Regions from separate parts of the Bacillus sp. DU-106 genome, predicted to be linked through region 1. Evidence: riboswitches for the same ligand, from Rfam matches in the RefSeq annotation. Region 1 holds a riboswitch; each other region holds the start of a gene.
What was found. A riboswitch is a leader RNA that binds a small molecule or an ion and turns the genes downstream of it on or off. The one in region 1 is predicted to bind S-adenosylmethionine.
Positions count from the first base shown of each region.

Region 2: another riboswitch for S-adenosylmethionine. It lies ahead of C3Y97_RS21520 (bifunctional homocysteine S-methyltransferase/methylenetetrahydrofolate reductase); the one in region 1 lies ahead of C3Y97_RS07080 (YezD family protein).
Region 3: another riboswitch for S-adenosylmethionine. It lies ahead of C3Y97_RS01070 (ABC transporter permease); the one in region 1 lies ahead of C3Y97_RS07080 (YezD family protein).

Region 1 covers NZ_CP026607.1:1,364,244-1,369,270, reverse strand. The annotation lists gene C3Y97_RS07100 (nitrite/sulfite reductase) at 1-945, opposite strand, end outside; gene cysC (adenylyl-sulfate kinase) at 957-1,550, opposite strand; gene sat (sulfate adenylyltransferase) at 1,563-2,699, opposite strand; gene C3Y97_RS07085 (phosphoadenylyl-sulfate reductase) at 2,739-3,443, opposite strand; gene C3Y97_RS07080 (YezD family protein) at 3,531-3,674, opposite strand; SAM riboswitch class I at 3,747-3,855, opposite strand; gene lysA (diaminopimelate decarboxylase) at 3,971-5,027, opposite strand, start outside.
Region 2 covers NZ_CP026607.1:4,231,555-4,236,581, forward strand. The annotation lists gene metH (methionine synthase) at 1-1,659, opposite strand, end outside; gene C3Y97_RS21520 (bifunctional homocysteine S-methyltransferase/methylenetetrahydrofolate reductase) at 1,659-3,491, opposite strand; SAM riboswitch class I at 3,562-3,671, opposite strand; SAM riboswitch class I at 3,875-3,985, shown strand; gene metI (cystathionine gamma-synthase/O-acetylhomoserine thiolyase) at 4,080-5,027, shown strand, end outside.
Region 3 covers NZ_CP026607.1:181,002-186,028, forward strand. The annotation lists gene C3Y97_RS01050 (multidrug effflux MFS transporter) at 1-242, shown strand, start outside; gene C3Y97_RS01055 (hypothetical protein) at 276-722, opposite strand; gene C3Y97_RS01060 (hypothetical protein) at 996-1,499, shown strand; gene C3Y97_RS01065 (DUF3951 domain-containing protein) at 1,516-1,731, opposite strand; SAM riboswitch class I at 1,899-2,004, shown strand; gene C3Y97_RS01070 (ABC transporter permease) at 2,141-3,058, shown strand; gene C3Y97_RS01075 (ABC transporter permease) at 3,075-4,079, shown strand; gene C3Y97_RS01080 (ABC transporter ATP-binding protein) at 4,036-5,027, shown strand, end outside.

The DNA.
Region 1 (5,027 bases):
TTTTTGGTCTTGAACACCATAAAAATAGCCTGCATTCCATCCTTTGAGTGCACTTTCCCCTTTACTTTGTAAAGGCCCTGTATACTCTATTAGTTTCTCTTTAAATTTCTCTGCTCCCCAGTCCGCAACAAGAAATTTCAACCGAGCTAAATGACGTTTTTCACGATATCCAAAATCACGGAATATAGTAGCAATCGCAATCGCCACCGCCTTCACTTCTTCTGGTAAAACGAATACATCTAATTCATCAGCTAAATACGGTCGAGCTGATAATCCTCCACCTACTTTTATATGAAAACCAACTTTTTTCTCACCATCTATTTCTTTCGTTGCAGGCGTAAATGCAACACAGTTAATTTCTGCGTTTGCTGAATTATAAATATTAGAACTAATAGACATTTTAAATTTACGTGGCAAGTTAGAAAACTCTTCATTATGTTGGAAGTAATCATATACTTCTTTTACAATATGCGCTGTATCGAATAGTTCATTTGCATCAATGCCAGCAAGCGGATTACCTGTAATATTCCGCGTTATATCACCACAAGCCCCCGCTGAAGATAACCCAACTCTTGCTAATCTTTTAAAAATATCTGGAATTTGCTGAATTTCTAACCAGTGAAACTGAATCGCCTGTCTCGTCGTAATATCTATTACATTACGTCCATAATCTTCAGCGATAGAAGCAAGTACTTCTGCCTGTGCATTTGTAATAATCCCTGACGGAATATTTACCCGCATCATAAAATAACCAGCTTCTTTCGGTCTTTGTAAATACAAGCCTGCCCATTTAAAGGCATCCCACTCTTCTTTCGGAATAGATTCGAAACCATTTTCCGCATAGTAAGGAATATCATTAAAAATTTCTAAGCCATCTTTTTCTAATTTATTTTTCTCGGTCTGATTTAATTTTTCATTGTTAGCCCATACTTTTTCATAACTCATTGTTTATCCCCCTATATAAAACTACGCTCTTGTAAGTACTTCACGATTTGTTCTGCACATTCTTCAATAGAATATTTGTGCGTTTCTACAATTAATTCCGCTTGCTCTGGCTCTTCATAAGGCGAATCAATACCTGTGAAATCCTTAATATCACCTTTTCTTGCCTTTTTATAAAGTCCTTTCGGATCACGTTTCTCACACTCTTCAATCGGACACTTCACAAAAATTTCAATAAATTCATCTACCGCTAATAAATCTCTTACTTGTTTGCGGTCTACTCGAAATGGTGAAATAAATGCTGTAAGGACAACTGCTCCTTGGTCTACAAATAACTTTGCCACTTCGCCAATACGTCTTATATTTTCCATGCGATCACTTTCAGAAAATCCTAAGTCTTTATTTAAACCGTGGCGAATGTTATCCCCATCCAGCACATAGTTTCCAATATTCTTTTCAAACAGTTTACGAGCGACCGCATTCGCTACTGTAGATTTACCCGAAGCTGATAAACCAGTAAACCAAATTACAAAACTATGATGTCCATTCTTCACTCTTCTCTCATCTTTTGAAACCGAAGCTGTATGCCAAGTAATATTCGTATCCATCTCGTTCTCTCCCTATTCTGTTACTACTTCTTTTTTCAAGCCTTTAATTAGTACTTCCACTACTTCTTTACGACTAAATGTACTTGGCGGAATCTCACCGTTTCTTAATAATTCCCTTACTTTTGTACCCGATAAAATAACATGATCTTCTTTTCCGTGCGGACATGTTTTCGTTGAAGCCATCGCTTCACATTTCGTGCAGTAAAAACTATGCTCAAAGAATAGTGGTGTAATTCCTAACTCTTCTATCGTAAAATTTGTGAAGATTTCTTGCGCTTCATACGTTCCGTAATAATCTCCTACTCCAGCATGATCACGCCCTACTATAAAGTGGGTACATCCAAAATTCTTTCTTACTAACGCATGAAATATCGCTTCCCTTGGTCCTGCGTAACGCATGGCAGCAGGAAATACACTTAAAAAGACACGATTTTTCGGATAATAGTTTTGAAGAAGTACTTCATAGCTTTCCATTCTTACATCAGCAGGAATATCATCCGATTTCGTTTCTCCAACGAGCGGATTTAAAAAGAGACCATCTACAATTTCAAGAGCAGATTTTTGAATATACTCATGGGCACGATGTACCGGGTTTCTCGTTTGAAATCCGACCACTGTTTTCCACCCACGTTTTTTAAATGCTTCCCTCGTTTCAATTGGGTCTAAATGATAAGAAGGAAATTGATTATTTTCAAAGCGTTTTGTTAGAATAATAGTTCCTCCAACGTAAACGTTTGGTCGTTCATATAATTTTTTCACTCCTGGATGAGCCTCATCCGTTGTTTTATATACAAGTAACGCTTCTTTTTCTTTATCTGGTACAAAAATATCTTCTATTTGAATGACACCGTATATATTTCCATTGTTGACAAGCTTTACTTCCTCTCCAGCCTTCAGGCTTTCTGCGACTTTTTCTGTTACCGGTAATGTAATCGGTATACTCCACACACTACCATTTGCTAAACGAAGCGTTTCTACAACAGAATCATAATCTTCCTTCCCTAAAAAACCAGTAAGGGGGCTATATCCACCTGTCGCCAATAGTTCTAAATCACTTAACGCAATATTGTCTAATTTAATTTCTTTTTCAATTTGTGATACGTCATATGTCTCATCTATACGGTTTACTAATTCGTTTACTATGCTCATTTTTCTATATCCTCTCTTAGCTTTATTTCAAGATTCATCTTATTGGTAATGAAGACCACATTCAGTTTTCACTTTTCCAGCCCATCTACCATCTCTTGAATCGCCACCATCCCCTACAGGTAACGTACATTTCTCACACCCAATACTTGGATAGCCAACATCATGCAACGGGTTATACGGCAAGCTATGTTTGTATACATATCGCCAAACTTCTTTCCACGTCCAATGAATGAGTGGACAAACTTTAATAGATTGAAAACGATGATCTTGATTTATAAACTTTGTATGCTTACGTGTTTCTGATTGTTCCCTTCTTAAGCCCGATATCCATGCTTTTTCCACGACTAATGATTTTTCTAAAGGTAAAATTTTTCTAATCTTACAACAAAGATTCGGATTGCTCTCCCACAGTTTTTCACCATGCAACTTCGCCTGTTCATCAAGTGTAAGTTCTGGCTGTTTTTCTATAATATTCAATGAAGGAAATCGTTCCCGCACTTTTCGAATTAATTCATACGTTTCTTGAAAATGAACATTTGTATCCAAAAATACAACTTTAGCAGATGGATTTACTTGGTTTATAATGTGTAGCAATACCATACCTTCCACCCCAAAGCTACATGCGTAGACAACCTCATCTTTATATTCTTTATAAGCCCAATTTAATACTGATAACGCACCTTTTGTTTCATCTTCTTCCGAAAACGAAACAACATTTTCTTCCCACGTTTCATACGTCAACATGTTTTTTCCCCCTGTAAAAGCAAAAAGACGGTTTTAACCTAATGAAAATAGGTTAAAACCGCCTCTAGTTTTTCTAGTCAGCGCTTTTCACTTTAAACGTACTTTTTCACTTTTCTCTAACTGAATTACTTTCCCATCTTGCACAACAATTGTAATTGAACCATATTTCATATCAGCAAGCATCGCTTCAATCTTCTCGGATACTTCATCAAAATGTTCCCGTACACTCACGCGAACAGCCCCCCTTTTTATTCATAAAAAAAATCTTTCCCATTTCGAAAAGACTGTTCGGTAATATATTTTACCTTATCTTTCAAAATGGATCCCATTTTGCTGGATTTAGCACCTTGCTTTCTATAAGCAGGTTGCCGAGCTTCTTCGGGCCAGTTCCCTCCGCTTCTCTTGATAAGCTTTGTATTTGTATTTTATCACAATTCTGATTTTTTTCAATCCTAGTTTTCCGATATATTTTAATTATTTTATTTTATAAAAAAGGAATTGCCCATTCGAACAACTCCTTTTCCTATTTAGACAAGCTCTTTAATACGTATGCGATCGTTCCCAATAATATTTTCATATGTTTCGCGTTCCACAACTACTTGCGATGTTCCGCCTTTTGCAAAGACAACGGCTGGTCTTCGAATCCGATTGTAATTATTCGCCATCGAGTACCCGTATGCTCCTGTACAGGAAACTGCTAGTAAATCAGAAGCAGCGACTTTCGGTAAATGAATATCCCAAATCAACATGTCTCCACTCTCACAGCATTTCCCGGCAATCGAAACGAGTTCCTCATTCTCATCATTCGCTCGATTCGCTAACATCGCTTCATAACGCGCATTATATAAAGCAGGTCTTAAATTATCTGTCATTCCACCATCGACTGATACATATTTCCGAATACCAGGAATATCTTTCACAGATCCAACTGTATAAATTGTTGTCCCAGCATCACCTACAATGCTACGGCCTGGCTCAATCCATATTTCTGGCAATGGATATTCACATACAGTAAATTGTTCTCTCACTGCACTTGTTACAGCTCGCACATATGTCTCAAGAGTTAATGGTGTATCTGACTCTGTGTAACGTATTCCAAATCCCCCGCCTACATTTAACACTTTTACTACATAGTTTGTTTGCTCTCTCACTTCTTCTAAAAATTGGCGAAGAACTTCAATTGCTCGAACAAAACCAGCTGTTTCAAATATTTGCGACCCAATATGTGAATGGATCCCTAGCACATTATAATTGGATTTTTGTAAAGCCAATCCAATTGCCTGCATTGCTTGACCATTTGAAACACCAAATCCAAATTTCGAATCATCCTGACCTGTTGTAATATATTCATGTGTGTGCGCCTCTACTCCAGGCGTTACACGAATTAATATGTTCACAAATTTCCCATGTTGCATCGCTAAATCGTGTAAAACTTCTAATTCAAAGAAATTATCTACGACAAAACAACCGATATTCGCCTGAAGAGCCATCACTATTTCTTCTTCTGTTTTATTATTTCCATGAAAATGAATACGTGATGCCGGAAATCCTGCTTGGAGCGCAGTATATAATTCTCCCCCAGAA
Region 2 (5,027 bases), 2.5 Mb from region 1:
TAAAAAGACTGAATTTAATACTTCACGTCCAGCCGGTGGTAAACCAAATGATATGTTACTTACACCTAAAATCGTTAAACACTCTGGTAACGCTTCTTTAATAAGGCGAATTCCTTCTATAGTCGCTGCCGCTGAGCCAATATATTCTTCATCACCTGTCCCTACTGGAAACACAAGTGCATCAAAAATAATATCTGACGGGCGTATCCCATACTTCTTTGTAAGTAATTCATAGCTTCTTTTCGCAATTTCTATCTTTCGTTCCGCACTAACCGCCATACCGTCTTCATCAATTGTTCCTACAACTATAGCGGCACCATACTTTTGAAGAAGCGGTGTCACTTTTTTAAATCGTTCTTCTCCATCTTCTAAATTAATTGAATTAATAACAGCTTTTCCTTGAATATAAGTAAGAGCTCGCTCCATCACATTTTCATCTGTTGAATCAATCATAATCGGTACTTTTAAAACTTTCGTAACTTCTGCTAAGAAGTTTTCCATATCTTCTATTTCATCGCGATCAGGATCTGCCATACAAATGTCAATAATATGAGCATTTTTCTTCACTTGCGCTCTTGCCACTTCAGCAGCCTCTTCAAATTTCCCTTCTGCTACTAAGCGTTTAAATTTACGTGACCCAATAACATTCGTTCTTTCACCTACAAATAACGGTCTCATAGACTCATCATATTGCAGTGCTTCTAATCCACTAATTCCATGTCCTTCTCTCTCATGATGGTCACGAGGCCTAAGAGATGCTAGCGCGGATTTCATTGCTTTTATATGTTCTGGTGTCGTGCCACAACAACCACCAATAATATTAACCCATCCTTCTTCAGCAAATCGCTTCACCTTTTCAGCAAGAGAAGATGGAGATTCATGGTAATGTCCATCTTCATCAGGAAGACCTGCATTTGGATAACAAGAAATGTAACACTCCGATAAATCAGATAGTGAACGAATATGGTCCCTCATAAACTCCGGACCAGTCGCACAGTTTAACCCAACAGATAATGGTTTCATATGTTCTACTGATAAATAAAAAGCTTCAATTGTTTGCCCAGCCAGAGTCGTTCCCATTGGCTCAATCGTTCCTGAAATCATAATAGGAACCGTTTTTTTCAGTTCTTCAAAAGCGGCTTGAATTCCAATATAAGCTGCTTTCACGTTACGCATATCTTGACTCGTCTCAACGAGTAATACATCAACTGCTCCTTTTAATAATCCTCGTGCCTGCCTTGTATAAGCCTCAATCAATTCTTCAAAAGTCACACCACCTGTAACACTAATTGCTTTCGTTGTTGGTCCCATCGCTCCCGCAACATATACTTCCTTCCCGCTTTCTTTAACAGCTTGCTTCGCCAAAAGTGCTGCCTTTTCATTTAGTTCTTCATCTAAATGAGACAGATCATAATCACTTAGTACAATATTCGTTGCTCCAAATGTATTTGTTTCAATAATATCCGCTCCAGCTTCAATATAAGCTTTATGAATCTTTAAAATAACGTCTGGTCTTGTTTCCACTAAATATTCATTACAGCCCTCGTACTCTTCTCCTCCGAAATCTTCAGCAGTTAAATCCTCTTGCTGAATCATTGTCCCCATTGCACCATCTAATATTAAAATGCTATTTTTTAATTTTTCTTCTATACACTTCATCAATTAATACCTTCTTTCACTTCTTGCTTTTCTCTTACATATTTAACAAGATGTTCTGTAATTTCATACTTTAAAAATGGTGTAATAAGATAAATACCATTAAAATATTTCATCGCTGCGTCGACCAATTCTTGTGAAATGCGGATCCCTTCCTCAATTGCTGCCTCTTTCGTTTCATGTCCATCCATTCTCTCTCTTATTTCTTCAGGAAGAGTAATACCCGGCACCTCAAAATGAAGAAAATCTGCATTCCGCTTACTTACTAACGGCATAATTCCAATAAAAATAGGTTGTTCCAAATGCTTTGTCGCTTCATACACTTCTTCAATTAACTTGATATCGTAAATTGGCTGAGTTAAAAAATACTCCGCTCCAGCATCTATTTTTCGTTCCATTCGCTTAACCGCTGCTTTTAAGTGCCTCACGTGAGGATTAAATGCGCCGCCTACAGAAAACCTTGTCGCCGGTCCAATTGATTTCCCTAAAATTGAACGTCCATCGTTCATTTCTTTAATCATTTTAATAAGCTCAATAGAGGATAAATCATATACAGAAGTGGCACCGGGAAAATCACCAACGCGCGCTGGATCACCAGTTAAAGCTAACACTTCTTCCATCCCTAACGCCGATAAACCTAACAAATGAGATTGTAGTCCAATGACGTTATGATCTCTACACGTTAAATGCGTCAATACTGGGATATCATGCTTCGTTAATAACGCACCCATCGCCATATTAGAAACACGAGGCGATGCTAATGAATTATCTGCTAGAGTAATAGCATCTGCTCCCGCTCTTTTTAACGCTCTTGCTCCTTCAAAAAAACGCTGTGTATCTAACGTTTTCGGTGGATCTAATTCCACTACAACTGTTGTTTGTTTTTTCGCTTTCTCTGCTAGAGTGACGTGAGCCTTCGAACGTTTCTCATGCGTATGAACGACTTTCGGCCTTTGAATCGTGTCTTTTTCTATTACAGGGGTAATATTCGCAACAGCGCGCTTCATACTTTGAATATGTTCTGGAGTCGTACCACAACAACCACCCAATAACCGAATACCTTGCTCAATAAATCTCGGTGTCATCGCTTCAAAATAAGCTGGACTTCCCTCATATACGTAACGTCCATCCACATAATTCGGGAGGCCTGCATTTGGGTATGCTGATAAATAGCCATTTTGAGGAATCGATATCATTTTGAAAGCTTCCGTCATATGAAGCGGCCCTAGTTGACAATTCAATCCAACAACATTTGCACCGTAATCTATAAGTTGCTTTAATATTTCATTGACATCATTTCCATTTTGAGTCGTACCTGCTTCATGTAACGCTAATTGCGCAACAATTGGAATATTCGTTTGCTTACGCAATACTTTAACGGCATGAAGTAATTCAAATTCATCGTAAAAAGTTTCTAATAGTAATCCATCAACCTGTTCTTCTAGTAAAGCCCCTGCCTGTTCAAGTAACATAAACTCTCTTTCCATATCAGTCGTTGTAACAGCTCCGATATGTTTCATACCACCAATTGTTCCTAAAATTGCATTTTTATCTGTCACAGATGCTTTCGCTAGTTTTACTGCCGCTCTATTAATTTCTGTAACTTGATTTTCTAAACCATACATACGTAATTTCGCCTCATTTGCTCCATACGTATTCGTTTGAATTACATCTGCTCCAGCAGCTACATATTGTTTATGAATCGATATAATTAAGTCTGGATCAGATACATTCAATTCTTCAAAGCTACTTTGCAAACCATGTGAATGCAATAACGTCCCAACCGCACCATCACCTATTACAATTCCTTTTGATAATAAATCTAGTAATTTCACGACTCTCCCTCATTTCTATCAATATAAAAACCCCCTCTTCACTTTGAAGAGGGGGACATAATCGTTCCTCCTCTTATTATGCAAAACATTCGTTTTGCAGGTATTAGCACCGTTTCAAACATTTCGTTTGAAGGTTGCCGGGTTTCACAGGGCCTTTCCCTCCACCGCTCTCAATAAGAGTTGTCTTTATTATTTTATTTATGTAGCTAAAAGGAAATGCGTTCCCCTTTTAACAATGTTTGTTAATTTTTTAATAAATTTAGCATGCACAAAAGTAAAAGTCAATGACACTTGCGGAAAAATAAAAATTATTTAAAATAAAGTTGCAATTCAGTTATATTTTATTGTAAAGTTAAAAACATAATAAAAATTTCATACGAACATTCTTATCTAGAGAGGTAGAGGGACTGGCCCTGTGACGCCTCAGCAACCATTAACATTTTGTTAATAAGGTGCTAATTCCAGCAAATTGTGAAAGATTTGACAGATGAGAAGAAGACTCTATTCAAACCGAAAGCCTTCTTCTTAGAAGGCTTTTTTTATTTTATATTCACTTAATGTTTCAATTTAAAAAGGAGGAATTTTCATATGTCAACAATCGAAACAAAACTAGCACAAATCGGAAATCGCAGTGAAACTACAACCGGAACGGTTAATCCACCAGTTTATTTCTCAACCGCTTATCGTCACGAAGGAATTGGTAAATCTACTGGCTTTGACTATTCACGAACTGGCAATCCAACTCGAGGTCTTTTAGAACAGGCGATCGCAGACTTAGAATATGGCGAACAAGGTTATGCCTGTAGTTCAGGGATGGCGGCTGTTCTCCTCGTCCTTTCTCTATTCCGCTCTGGAGACGAACTTATTGTATCTGAAGATTTATACGGGGGAACGTATCGATTATTTTCTGAGCATGAAAAAAAGTGGAATGTTCGATGTAGATACGTAAATACACAGTCTATTAAACAAATTGAGCAAGCTATCACAACTGAAACGAAGGCTATTTTCATAGAAACTCCAACTAATCCATTAATGCAAGTTACTGATATTGCTGCTGTCGCAACTGTAGCGAAAAGGAACGGACTACTCCTTATTGTAGACAACACTTTCTACACACCTTATATACAGCAACCATTAACAGAAGGTGCTGACATTGTACTTCATAGCGCAACGAAATATTTAGGGGGACATAACGATGTACTAAGCGGGCTTGTCGTTGCAAAAGGAAAGGAACTTTGCGAGGAAATCGCTCATTATCATAATGCATCAGGTGCAGTTTTAAGCCCATTTGACTCATGGTTATTAATTCGCGGTATGAAAACGTTAGCGCTTCGCATGAGGCAACATGAAGAAAATGCGAAAGCAGTTGTTGCGTATTTAAATGATGAAGACGGGGTGACAGATGTATTTTATCCAGGAAGAGGTGGCATGATCTCATTCCGCCTTAAAGATGAAGCTTGGATTAATCCATTCTTACAATCTTTATCCTTAATTACATTTGCCGAAAGTCTTGGTGGTGTAGAAAGTTTAATGACT
Region 3 (5,027 bases), 1.2 Mb from region 1:
CATTAGCGATGAGAAATCAGAAACAAGCTGCAGGAACAGCATCAGCTTTATTAGGCTTATTACAGTTCATTTCAGGAGCTCTTGTTGCGCCGCTAGTAGGTATCGGTGGAAGTAATACAGCATTACCGATGGGGGTTGTTATTGCGCTTTGTGAAGTAGGAGCAGTGTTATGTTATCTATTTATGGCCAGAAGAAGTGAGAAGCAGTTTGAACTGCAGCAAAAACAAAATTTAGAGGCTTAACAAAAAAGAACTGATTCAAAGGGAATGTTTGAATCAGTTCTTTTTTTCATTTCTTTGAAATACCTCATACATATTATTCATGATCGTATCATATAAAACAGCAAGTTTATCCCACACCCAGCGATTACTATCGACTTCTTTTTCCCCACAGTCGATAATATCGGTATGGTCAGTAATTTTATACGCTTTTTTAACGATAATAGGAGCAATCTTCGGTATACGTGGGATTTCCTTTAAGGTATCTGCAAAGTTTCCAATGTAGACATGACCGATGATTTCGATTGTTAATGATTTATCCGATATATTGAGCACGGTATGAAATTGATTTGTATGTTGTTGTTTTAAATATTGAGCTAACTTAAATGGAGCATGCTTCTTCTTTAATACGCGGCGAAGGCTCTCTGTATTTTCGATATGAAGTGATTTTTCGCGAATAAGGACACGAATATCTTCTCCCATAAAAGGTATTGTGTTGTACATAGATGATTCTCCTTAAAACCTTACATATGTTTGCGTTATGCATATGTAAGTCTAGCATGGTTTGTTCTTTATGTGTGCTTACAGTTTTGTAAGGTGAGTAGTAAAGCAGTGCAAAAGTTATTTGTATAAAGTGACGATACTGTGACAAACATGTTGGTATACATGTTACGATGTCGTCTTAAGTGTAAAAAGTAGGATGTTCTCGGTATAATAACAAGTGGAGATAAAAGAAACTATAATGAGTAGTAGCTGTAGATAAAAGGAGAAGAAGAGATGAAGAAGGTTTTGGGTATTGCTGTAATGGGAAGTATGATCCTTCTAGCAGGATGTAATGGAAATAAGGATACGAAAGAACCGAAAGAAAAGGTAGAGCAATCTACAGAACAAACAGAAGAAATGAAAGAATACCTTGCAGTACATGAAAAATACGATTTGAAAATGAATAAAGAAATTAATAATGCACTGCAGTTATTTGAAGTGGCAAAAGAAAAGGGCGGTAAGGAAATAACGACTGCTACATATAAAGAAGATGTGCAAAAGGTAACAACGAGCATGTTAGAAGATATTGATCATATACGAAAAGAAATTCGTGTTCCGAAGTCGAAAGAGCAAGAACATGAGGTATATGTCGGTTTCTTGAATGAATCGGAACAAGCAATGAAAAAATTACAGAAGTTAGCTAAAGAAGAAGATTCATCGTTGATTCGTGATATAGAAATTAATTTTGCAACAGCATCGACATACTATAAACGTTTTCAAGCAGAAACGAAAAAATAACCTTGCCTATGCAAGGTTATTTTTTCTTCTTGCCATCTCCATCTTCATCCTCGGATACTAATATCTTCTGTTCTTCGTGAAATTCGGAAATAGTTTGCCCGGTAATATTATCGAAAGGGGTATAAAAAGAAGTGATACTTTTCTTTTTGATGAAGAGTTTGTAGAAGCCGATGATGACAAGTATAACGATTGTTAAGGGTAATCCTATAGTAGCTAGAAGTAAGGGGTCCATCTTATAACTCCTTTCATATCTTTTTTTATTATAAGCGAAATACGATATAGATAAATAAAAGTATTGAAAACTGATTTTTCTAAATATATCCAATTTGATTGACTTTTCATTTTTTCAGAATTATAATTCGAAATATACAATTTGAACCAAATAATAATATAGCAATTTACTTATCCAGAGAGGTAGAGGGACTGGCCCTATGACACCTCAGCAGCGGGTTCTGTAATAGGAACACCGTGCTAATTCCAGCAAGCAAGTCTTGAAAGATAAGTGATGGGCCTTTGTTTATTAAGCCTTGATCTTATTTTTTAAGATCAAGGCTTTTTGTATTCTAAAAAGAGAAAAGGGAGTAATGGAAAGAGTACGTTTATAAAACTAAGTAAATATATGTGTTTAGGGGGTTATTAGGGTGTATGTAATTAAAAAATTATCAGTTATGGTGTTCACGCTATGGGTTATTACGACGGTGACATTTCTAATTATGCATATTATTCCGGGGGATCCATTTTCATCAGATGCAAAAGTCTTTCCTGAAGAAGTGATCCAAAACATGAGAGCGAAGTATCACCTTGATGAACCGTTATGGAATCAATATGTTGCTTATTTAGACGGCGTAGTTCATTTTGATTTTGGTGAATCTGTTCAATCAACCGGGCAAGGTGTATCAGAAATTATAACAACTGGTTTTGGTCCATCAGCAATTATTGGTTTACAAGCACTTATTATTTCATTGCTAGTCGGAATTGCTGCAGGTACATTTGCTGCTCTCTATCATGGGAAGGTAATTGATTACGGTGTAAGTTTACTTGCCATCCTCGGTATTTCTATTCCGAGCTTTATTTTAGCACCACTATTTATACAAGTATTCGCTATTCAATTCGAGCTCTTACCAGTAGCTTCTTGGGGTACATTTGAACATACGGTATTGCCATCCTTTGCATTAGCGTTAGGACCAATCGCAGTGATTACAAGATTTGTTCGCTCTAATATGATCGAAGTACTGCAGAGTGATTATATTAAGTTAGCGAGAGCGAAAGGTATACCGATTAAGAAGATTATTATAAGACATGCTCTTCGAAATGCAATTGTTCCGGTACTTACATTTGTTGGACCATTAATGGCGGGACTTTTAACAGGTACTTTCGTTATTGAAAAGATTTTTTCAATTCCTGGTCTCGGAAAATATTTTGTAGATAGTATTTTTAATCGAGATTATCCAGTGATTATGGGAACAACCATTTTTTATAGTGCACTTTTAATTGTATGTATTTTTATTACAGATATTATTCATCGTATTGTTGATCCACGTATTCGTTCTATTACGTAAGGAGGGGGATGTTTAGATGGGAGCTTATGAAATTAATGACCAGTTATTAACAAATGAAGAGAAGAAAGAATTAACGATAAATAAAGATCAGCAAAAGATTAGCCGAAAGAAAGAAGTGTTTCGTAAGTTTGTATCGAATCCAATCGCAGTTTTAGGATCAGTGACATTATTACTCATTATTGTTTTCTCACTTGTTGGTGAAAGTTTAACGCCATTTACTGCGAGTGAACAAGTAAAAGAGGCAACAAACTTACCACCTAGTAGTGAGCATTGGTTCGGAACAGATGATTTGGGAAGAGATACATGGGCACGTACTTGGGCTGGCGGGAAAATTTCATTAACAGTTGGATTAGTGGCAGCTGCTCTTGATATAGGACTTGGTGTGCTAATCGGAGGATTTAGTGGATATGTGAGAGGGCGCAATCCCCTTGGGACATTAATTGATGAGTGGATTATACGAGGAATCGAAGTGTTATACGGTATCCCGTATTTATTAATTGTTATTTTACTATTAATTGTTATGAAACCAGGTCTTTTTACCATTATTATCGCCCTTGCATTAACAGGATGGATTGGTATGGCACGTCTCGTTAGGGCGCAAGTCTTATCTTTAAAACAAAGAGAGTTTGTTATTGCAGCGGAGCGATTAGGTACATCCCATATGAAAATTATATACGGGCATTTAATTCCGAACTTAACGGGCATTATTATCGTAAATTTATCATTTACAATTCCCGCAGCTATTTTCTCAGAATCATTTTTAAGCTTTATCGGACTAGGAGTGCAATCACCGGCAGCAAGCTGGGGGACGATGACGAATGATGCACTTGGGACATTATTGAGTGGAGAATGGTGGCAGCTATTCTTCCCAGCAATCATGATTGCGCTCATTATGTTCGCATTTAATGCGATTGGTGATGGTTTACAAGATGCAATTGATCCAAAAATCGTAAAACGGAATCGAAAGGAGAAAAAACATGGGACAGCTCTTATCTTTAGAAAACGTAACGTTAGCCGTTGAAAAAGAGAATAGTAACCAAGCAATTGTGAAGCATGTTTCCTTTTCTATTAGCGAAGGTGAAATAGTTGCACTTGTAGGAGAAAGTGGTTCAGGGAAAAGTGTTACAGCACAATCTATTATCGGCTTAAATCAAGAATCAATTCATATTGATGATGGAAATATATCTTTTGAATCAAAGGAATTAACGAATCTACAAGAATCAGAATGGAATCAAATTCGAGGGAAAGATATTTCGTTTATCTTTCAAGACCCACTTTCATCTTTAAATCCGACGATGAAGGTGGGAAGGCAAATTACAGAGGTGATTTTGCAACACGAAAAGAAATCGAAAAAAGAAGCAAAAGAAATTACGATTAACTTATTAAATGATTTAGGGATACATGAAGCAGAGAAACGCTTTGAACAGTACCCACATCAATTAAGCGGAGGCATGAGGCAACGTATTTGTTTAGCAATCGCATTTGCCTGCCACCCCAAACTCGTTATTGCGGATGAACCTACGACAGCATTAGATGTAACAATTCAAAAGCAAATTATGGAGTTATTAAAGGAAAGAAAGGAAAAGCAAAATACGAGTATTTTACTAATTACGCACGATTTAGCACTTGTACGTGAAGTAGCGGATCGAGTAGTTGTGATGTATGGAGGACGTGTTGTTGAAAAAGGAACGATAGAGGAAGTGATAGGTTCCCCTAAACATCCATACACAAAAAGCTTATTACAAGCAATTCCGAATATGGATGATTCTGAAAAAGTATTACGTGCAATAGAAGGGACGACACCTTCCATTGAGACGTTAAATAGCTTTGGTTGTCCTTTTGTAAATCGTTGTCCAGTAGCGATAAAAGAATGTATTCATCGTTTCCCAGAGAGAACAACATATTCCAAGGAGCATAGTTCACATTGCTGGCAACATGTTCTGGAGCATAATAAAGCGAAATCAAAAGA